2 regions of the Algihabitans albus genome follow, and region 2 is predicted to be linked to the other one. Evidence: predicted binding sites of a transcription regulator. Region 2 holds the regulator's gene; the other holds the start of a gene.
What was found. The regulator PhoB, encoded in region 2, activates phosphate uptake and scavenging genes when phosphate is short. The targets are predictions, from matches to a motif close to TNTCATAAAACTGTCA.

Region 1: a site for PhoB is predicted at 1,249-1,264, ahead of DBZ32_RS15425 (PhoX family protein). Genes of this name have one in related genera too.

What each region holds. Positions count from the first base shown of each region.
Region 1 is NZ_QXNY01000005.1:290,812-294,223, forward strand. Features, by position in the region: gene DBZ32_RS15425 (PhoX family protein) at 1-1,129, opposite strand, end outside; gene DBZ32_RS22855 (rubredoxin) at 1,413-1,694, opposite strand; gene DBZ32_RS15435 (molybdopterin-dependent oxidoreductase) at 1,697-3,412, opposite strand, start outside.
Region 2 is NZ_QXNY01000004.1:425,755-429,166, forward strand. Features, by position in the region: gene pstB (phosphate ABC transporter ATP-binding protein PstB) at 1-431, shown strand, start outside; gene phoU (phosphate signaling complex protein PhoU) at 472-1,206, shown strand; gene phoB (phosphate regulon transcriptional regulator PhoB) at 1,277-1,972, shown strand; gene DBZ32_RS12100 (HIT domain-containing protein) at 2,132-2,515, shown strand; gene nth (endonuclease III) at 2,556-3,236, opposite strand.

The DNA.
Region 1 (3,412 bases), on a different contig from region 2:
ACTTATAGAGATAGTCGAAGCGCTGGTCGTCGCCCATGTAGACCACGACGCGGCCGTCGCCGTTGACGATCGACTCGCCGCCCTCGTGCTTGAAGCGGCCGAGCGCGGTGCGCTTCTTCGGGGTCGAGGTCGGGTCCAGGGGATCGACCTCGACGATCCAGCCGAAGCGGTGGCTCTCATTCGGCTCCTTGCCGATGTCGAAGCGGTCGTGGAACTGGCCCCAGGCATACCAGGCGCCGGGCACGCCGTAACGCTCCAACGCGGCCTGCTGCGGATGCCCCTCGACATCGCCCCAGAAGTAGCCGTGGAAGTTCTCCTCGGCCATCAGGTAGGTGCCCCAGGGCGTGATACCGCCAGCGCAGTTGTTGATCGTGCCGATGACCTTCGTGCCGCCGGAGTCGGCGGAGGTCTTCATCAGATCGTGACCCGCGGCGGGGCCGGTGAGCTCCATCTCGGTCTCGAGCGCGGTGATGCGGCGGGCGTACTCGCTGCCCGAAACCACGCTCCAGGCGCCGTCGACCTTCTCGATTTCGAGAATGGAACCGCCGTGCGCGGCCATTTCGACCTCGACCAGATCCTTGGTCATGGCGGCGAACTCGGCATCGCCGTCCTGCTTGCCGACGCCGGGGAACATAACTTCTTCGTTGGTGTACTCGTGGTTCACGCAAAGCAGACCGCGCTCGGCGTTGTCCGAGCCGAAGGGCAAGCCGATGTATCCGACGTAGTCGTTGTTGTAACCGAACTGCTTCGCCTGAGCGGCGGCGGTCTGGTTCATCGGGTCGAACTCGGGCGCATCGGCCAGAACCGGGTCGCCCCAGCGGATCAGCACATCGGCACTGTAGCCGGGCGCTACGTGATGCGTTTCGTCGACGCCGTGCGAGATTTCGCTGAAGTTGAAGGAGGCGGAAGCGGCCAGTGCCTTCTTGCCGCCCAAAGCGGCCAGTCCGCTGCCGGCGATCGCGCCGATGGCGGCGACGCCCAGGGCGCCCCTCAGGACATCGCGGCGGCCGAAGCGGCGATTGATGACATCGCCGATGGTCGGTGCCTCGGAGCGGTTGGAGGGGGTGTCCTCGGAGGCCTCGTAAGCCTCCGCGCGACAGGAATAATGCGATCGGTCGGTGTTCTTCATGGAATGACCTCTCCCGGCAGCGCGCGCGCGGCGGCCACCGCGGCGCTCGTTGTTTGAAACACGAGGGGCGGCCGAGCGTTCGAAGGCTCGACCTTGAGAGGAGAGGTACGCGGCAGTCTTGACGGTTCTGTTACGACTCCATGAAGTTCCGCCGTCACTTGTGCGTAATTATCCACCTGGGAAGCGCGGTCGGCCCCGATTGTCCTTTGAGGCCTGCGGGTTTCGCTCGGTCAGAGCGTCGTTGCGACCTTTCGGCTGGATTCCCTTGGGACCTGGCCGGTCACTACCAGAGGTATTTCGGCGTCCCGCACTCGGGACATTCCCAATCGTCCGGCAGGTCCGCGAAGTCCACACCCGGCGGAACGTCGTGTTCCGGTACACCGAGCTCCGGATCGTAGAGGTAGCCGCACTCCGTTTCCGGGCAGCGGTAGCGCCTCAGGTTCGCTGCCAGCGCGACACTCGGGCCACGTACGGCCAGGATCGGTAGGGATGCGCTGGCGATCAGCAGGGCGCGCAGCGCCTCACGGCGCGTCACGAAGCGGTGCTCGGGCTCGTCGTCTTTCATGGTCAGGCAACCTCGGGGGGATCGTAGGCGGTGATATCCGGAAGCGGGCCTTCGGTCTTCTCGATCTGCACCAGTGCGCTCTGCGCCGCACAGGCCTGGCTCAGGCGGGAACTGCCGATGTCCCGTGTCACCAGATTCGGATTGCCGTGCTTGTCGAGGGAGCCCGGCACGCCCGGCTCCAGTGGATCGATCCAGGCGCCTTCATGGATCATCGCGACGCCCGGTCTGACGCGGTCGCTGACGATCACGCCGACCTGGCAGGCCCCCCGGGCATTGAACAGACGGGCGACGTCTCCGGTTTCCAGGCCGCGCGCCGCCGCGTCTTCGGGGTGCAGCCAGAGCGGCTCACGCCCTTGGATCTTGCTGGCGCGCGCCAGGGGACCGTTGTCCATCTGGCTGTGGAGGCGGTGTTGCGGATGGCTGGAGATTAGGTGAAGCGGACTCTCTTCGCCGGCGGCGCCCAGCCACTCCTCGGGCTCGAGCCAGGTTGCCTGGCCGGGGCAGTCGTCGTAGCCCATCGCGGCGATCTTCTCGGAGAAAAGCTCGATACGCCCGCTCGGCGTGCGCAGGGCGTTGGCCTCGGGATCGGCGCGAAAGTCGGCCAGATAGATATAGTCATCCACAGGGCGCGGCATCACGACCAAGCCGTCTTCCCAGAAGGTCGCGAAGTCCGGGAGCACCAGCCCCTCCGCGACGGCCCGCTCGCGGGCCGTGTCGTAGAGATGGCGCAACCAGCCCATCTCGTCGCGGTCCTCGGTAAAGTCCGCGCGATAGCCCAAGCGCTCGGCCAGGTCGGCATAGATGTCGAAGTCGTTGCGTGCCTGGCCGACCGGCGAGACGAGTTGCGGCATTGCGAAGATGTAGCGATCGCGCGGACTGGCGCCGATGTCGTTGCGTTCCATCGTCGTGGTGGCCGGCAGGACCAGATCGGCACGTCTTGCGGTTGGCGTCCACCAGGGGTCCTGCACGATCACCGTTTCCGGCTTGGCCCAGGCGCGGGTCAGACGGTTGAGATCCTGGTGATGGTGGAAGGGATTGCCGCCGGCCCAGTGGATCATGCGGATGTCCGGGTAGGTCATCTGCCGGCCGTTGAACTCGAAGTCCTCGCCGGGCTGCAACAGCATGTCGGCGATGCGTGCCACCGGGATGCGGAGTTTGACCGGATTGCGGCCGCGCGAGAAACCCGGAACGCTGACGTTGTTCGGCGGGAAGGCGTAGCCGTTGATCGAGGTATAGCTGAAGCCGAAGCCGCCGCCCGGCAATCCGATCTGACCGAGCAGCGCGGACAGCAAGACCGTGCCCCACCAGGGCTGCTCCCCGAAACGCGCCCGCTGCAAGGACCAGGCGGTCATGATCATGGTGCGCTGCGCCGCCATCTTGCGGGCGAGATTGCGGATCCAGTCGGCCGGGACCTCCGTGACCGCGGCGGCCCAGTCGGCATCCTTCGGCTGGCCGTCGCTCTCGCCGAGGATGTAGGGGCGTACCTGCGCGAAGCCGGCTGTGTAACGCTCCACGAAGGAGAGGTCGGCCAGATCCTCGGTCAGCAGCGTGTGGCAGAGCGCTAGCATCAGCGCGACATCGCTGTTCGGTCGGATCGGCCGCCATTCCATGCCCAGCGCCCCGACCTCGTCCTCGCGCACCGGGTTGATGGCGATCATCTCGATCCCCGCGGCGTGGCACTGGCGCAGCCATTTTTCCGTGGTGTGCTCGCCGCTGCC
Region 2 (3,412 bases):
GCATTCACGGGATCGGCAGTTCGAAGTCGGAAATGGACGAGATCGTTCAGGGCAGCCTCCAGCGGGCCGGCCTTTGGGAAGAGGTGAAGGACCGCATGGATACGCCGGGTACCGGCTTGTCAGGCGGCCAGCAGCAGCGCCTCTGCATCGCACGCGCGATCGCCGTCAATCCGGAAGTCATCCTGATGGATGAGCCCTGCTCGGCGCTCGATCCGATCGCCACGGCCAAGATCGAAGAACTGATCGACGAGTTGCGGCAGAACTTCACCATCGTGATCGTGACCCACTCGATGCAACAGGCGGCGCGCGTCAGCCAGCGCACGGCTTTCTTCCACCTTGGGATTCTGGTCGAAACCGACGAGACCGAGCAGATTTTCACCAACCCCAAGGATCAGCGTACACAGGATTACATTACCGGGCGCTTCGGTTGATCGCTCGGGCTCGGCGCAAGCGGCGCCGGGACGGAAAGGAATGACAGTGCCAGATACCTCCGCCGAACATACGGTGCGCGCCTTCGACAAGGAGTTGACGCGGCTCAGCCAATCGATCATCCGCATGGGCGGCCTCGCGGAAAGCCAACTGGCGTCTGCGGTCGAGGCCTTGAGCCGCCGCAACAGCGAGATGGCGGCCCAGGTCGTTCAGGACGATGTGCAGATCGATGTTCTGGAGCAGGAGATCGACGAACAGGCAGTGCAGCTCTTGGCGCTGCGCCAGCCGATGGCCCAGGACCTGCGTGAGGTGATCGCAGCCCTGAAGATCTCGGCCGACTTGGAGCGGATCGGCGACTACGCCGCCAATGTCGCCAAGCGATCCATGGCGCTCAACCAGGTGCCGATGACAGAGCCGGCGCACACCTTGCCGCGCATGGCTCAGCTCGTGTTGGCCAACATCAAGCGAGTTCTCGATGCCTACGTCGAGCGCGACCCGGCCAAGGCAATCGACGTTTGGGAAGGCGATGCCGAGGTCGACGAGATGTATACCTCGCTGTTCCGCGAAACCCTCACCTACATGATGGAAGATCCGCGGAACATCACGCCCTGTACGCATCTGCTCTTTATCGCCAAGAACGTCGAACGCATGGGCGACCATGCGACCAACATCGCCGAAGTCATTCACTTCCTGGTCACCGGGAACAAGATCGTTGGCGGTCGCCCCAAGGGCGACACCAGCAGTTACGCGGTGCTGTCGCCACCAACGGAGGTGTGAGCACCTGAGCGGGCGTTCAGGAGAAGAGGTGCCGTCACTGGCACCGCAGTTTCGGGGGATCCCTGCCGTTATGAAGCCGTTGATATTGCTTGTTGAAGACGAGGCGGCTCTGGTCACGCTGCTGCGCTACAATCTGGAACGCGAGGGCTTCCGCCTAGCCGATGCGCGGGATGGCGAAGAGGCCCTGGTTCTCGCCAAGGAAGAGCGGCCGGACCTCGTCCTGCTCGACTGGATGCTACCTTTGATGAGCGGCCTGGAAGTCTGCCGGCAGCTCCGGCGTGCGCCGGAAACCCGCGACGTCCCGATCATCATCCTGACGGCGCGCGGCGAGGAGGCCGACAAGGTCCGAGGACTCGACAGCGGCGCCGACGATTACATCACCAAGCCCTTCTCCCCGGCCGAATTGGTGGCCCGCATGCGTGCCGTCCTGCGACGTGCGCAGCCGGCACTGGCCAACGAGACGCTGCAGTTCGACGATCTGGAGATGGACCTTGCGGCCCATCGGGTTCGCCGCGGCCCACGCGACGTTCATCTCGGTCCGACCGAGTTTCGCCTCCTGCGCTACCTCATGCAGCATCCGGGCCGGGTGTTCAGCCGGGAGCAGTTGCTCGACGCCGTCTGGGGGCGTGACGTCTACGTCGAGCCGCGGACGGTCGATGTGCACATTCGCCGGCTGCGGAAAGCGCTCAACATCGATGACGAAGCGGACCTGATTCGGACCGTCCGCTCCGCCGGCTATGCCTTGGATCGCGCACAAGCAGCCTGACCGAAGGCGGTGAAGGCTCGGTGGACCCGCGTCTGCCCGCTCCGGCGCCGAGATCCGAACCCAAAACCCCGCAGCTTCCTGTTGACAGCCGCGCCGGTCTTGTTGCGGTTCTGCGCGGCAAGCTATTAAAGCGCTGACTGAAAAGATGAGGAAACGCAGGTGACCCACGCGACCTACGACGACAGCAACGTCTTCGCCAAGATCATCCTCGGTGAAATTCCTTGCGACAAGGTGGCCGAAAGCCCCCACAGTCTGGCATTCCGAGACATCGAACCGCAGACGCCGACTCATGTCCTGGTGATCCCGAAGGGAGCCTACGTTTCGTCCGACGACTTCGCGTCACAGGCAAGCGACGCGGAAATCGGGGATTTCTTTCGCCTGCTCGGCCAGGTCGCCCGCGATCTGGGAGCAGCGGAGGCCGGCTACCGCATCGTCGCCAATCACGGCGAGGATGCCCACCAAGAGGTTCCGCACTTTCACATGCACCTCTTCGCCGGAACCGACCTCGGCCGCATGATCAAGCCGATCCACAAACAAACCTGACGTTTCCGTTAGGCTGGCCGCAGGACCTTGGCGTTTCTGATCAGGCCGCCGGTTTGCGCCGCTTGGCCGGCTTCGCGGCCGTCATGGCCACCGTTGTCTTGGCCTTGTAGGCGCAGAGATCGCTGACCGGGCAAGCCGGACAGTCCGGTTTGCGGGCCTTGCAGACGTAGCGGCCATGCAGGATGAGCCAATGGTGAGCGTGCTGCCTCCGGTTTGACGGCACCACCTTCTCAAGTTTCTGCTCGACCGCATCGACGGTCTTTCCCGGTGCCATCCCGGTCCGGTTCGACACCCTGAAAATATGGGTGTCGACGGCAATGGTGTCCTGTCCGAAGGCCATGTTCAGCACCACGTTGGCGGTTTTGCGGCCGACGCCGGGTAGCTTGACCAGGGCTTCGCGGTTCTGCGGCACCTGGCTGTCGTGCTCGTTCAAGAGCTGCCGCGACAGGGCGATGACGTTCTTGGCCTTGGAGTTGAACAGACCGATGGTCTTGATGTGATCCTTCAGACGCGCCTCGCCGAGGGCCAGCATCTTTTCCGGCGTGTCGGCGACCTGAAACAGCTGGCGTGTCGCCTTGTTGACGCCGACGTCGGTGGCTTGCGCCGACAGCACCACCGCAACCAGCAGGGTGTAGGCGTTGACGTATTCCAGCTCACCCTTCGGCTCCGGCAGGGCGGTGGCCAGGCGGTCGAAGAACTCGGCGATATCGGCTTTCTTCATGTCAGGCTTTCATCTTGTCGGCTTTCCCCGAAGACAGGCGGCTTTCGACGGCTTCTCAGAGCAAAGCTTCGCTGCAGTTGGCTCAACGCGAGCGTAGAGGACGCCGTCGCGGGGGTGGGGAGAGATGTTCGGGCGAACAGAGTATCACCGCAGGATGCCTTCGAAGACCATCCCTG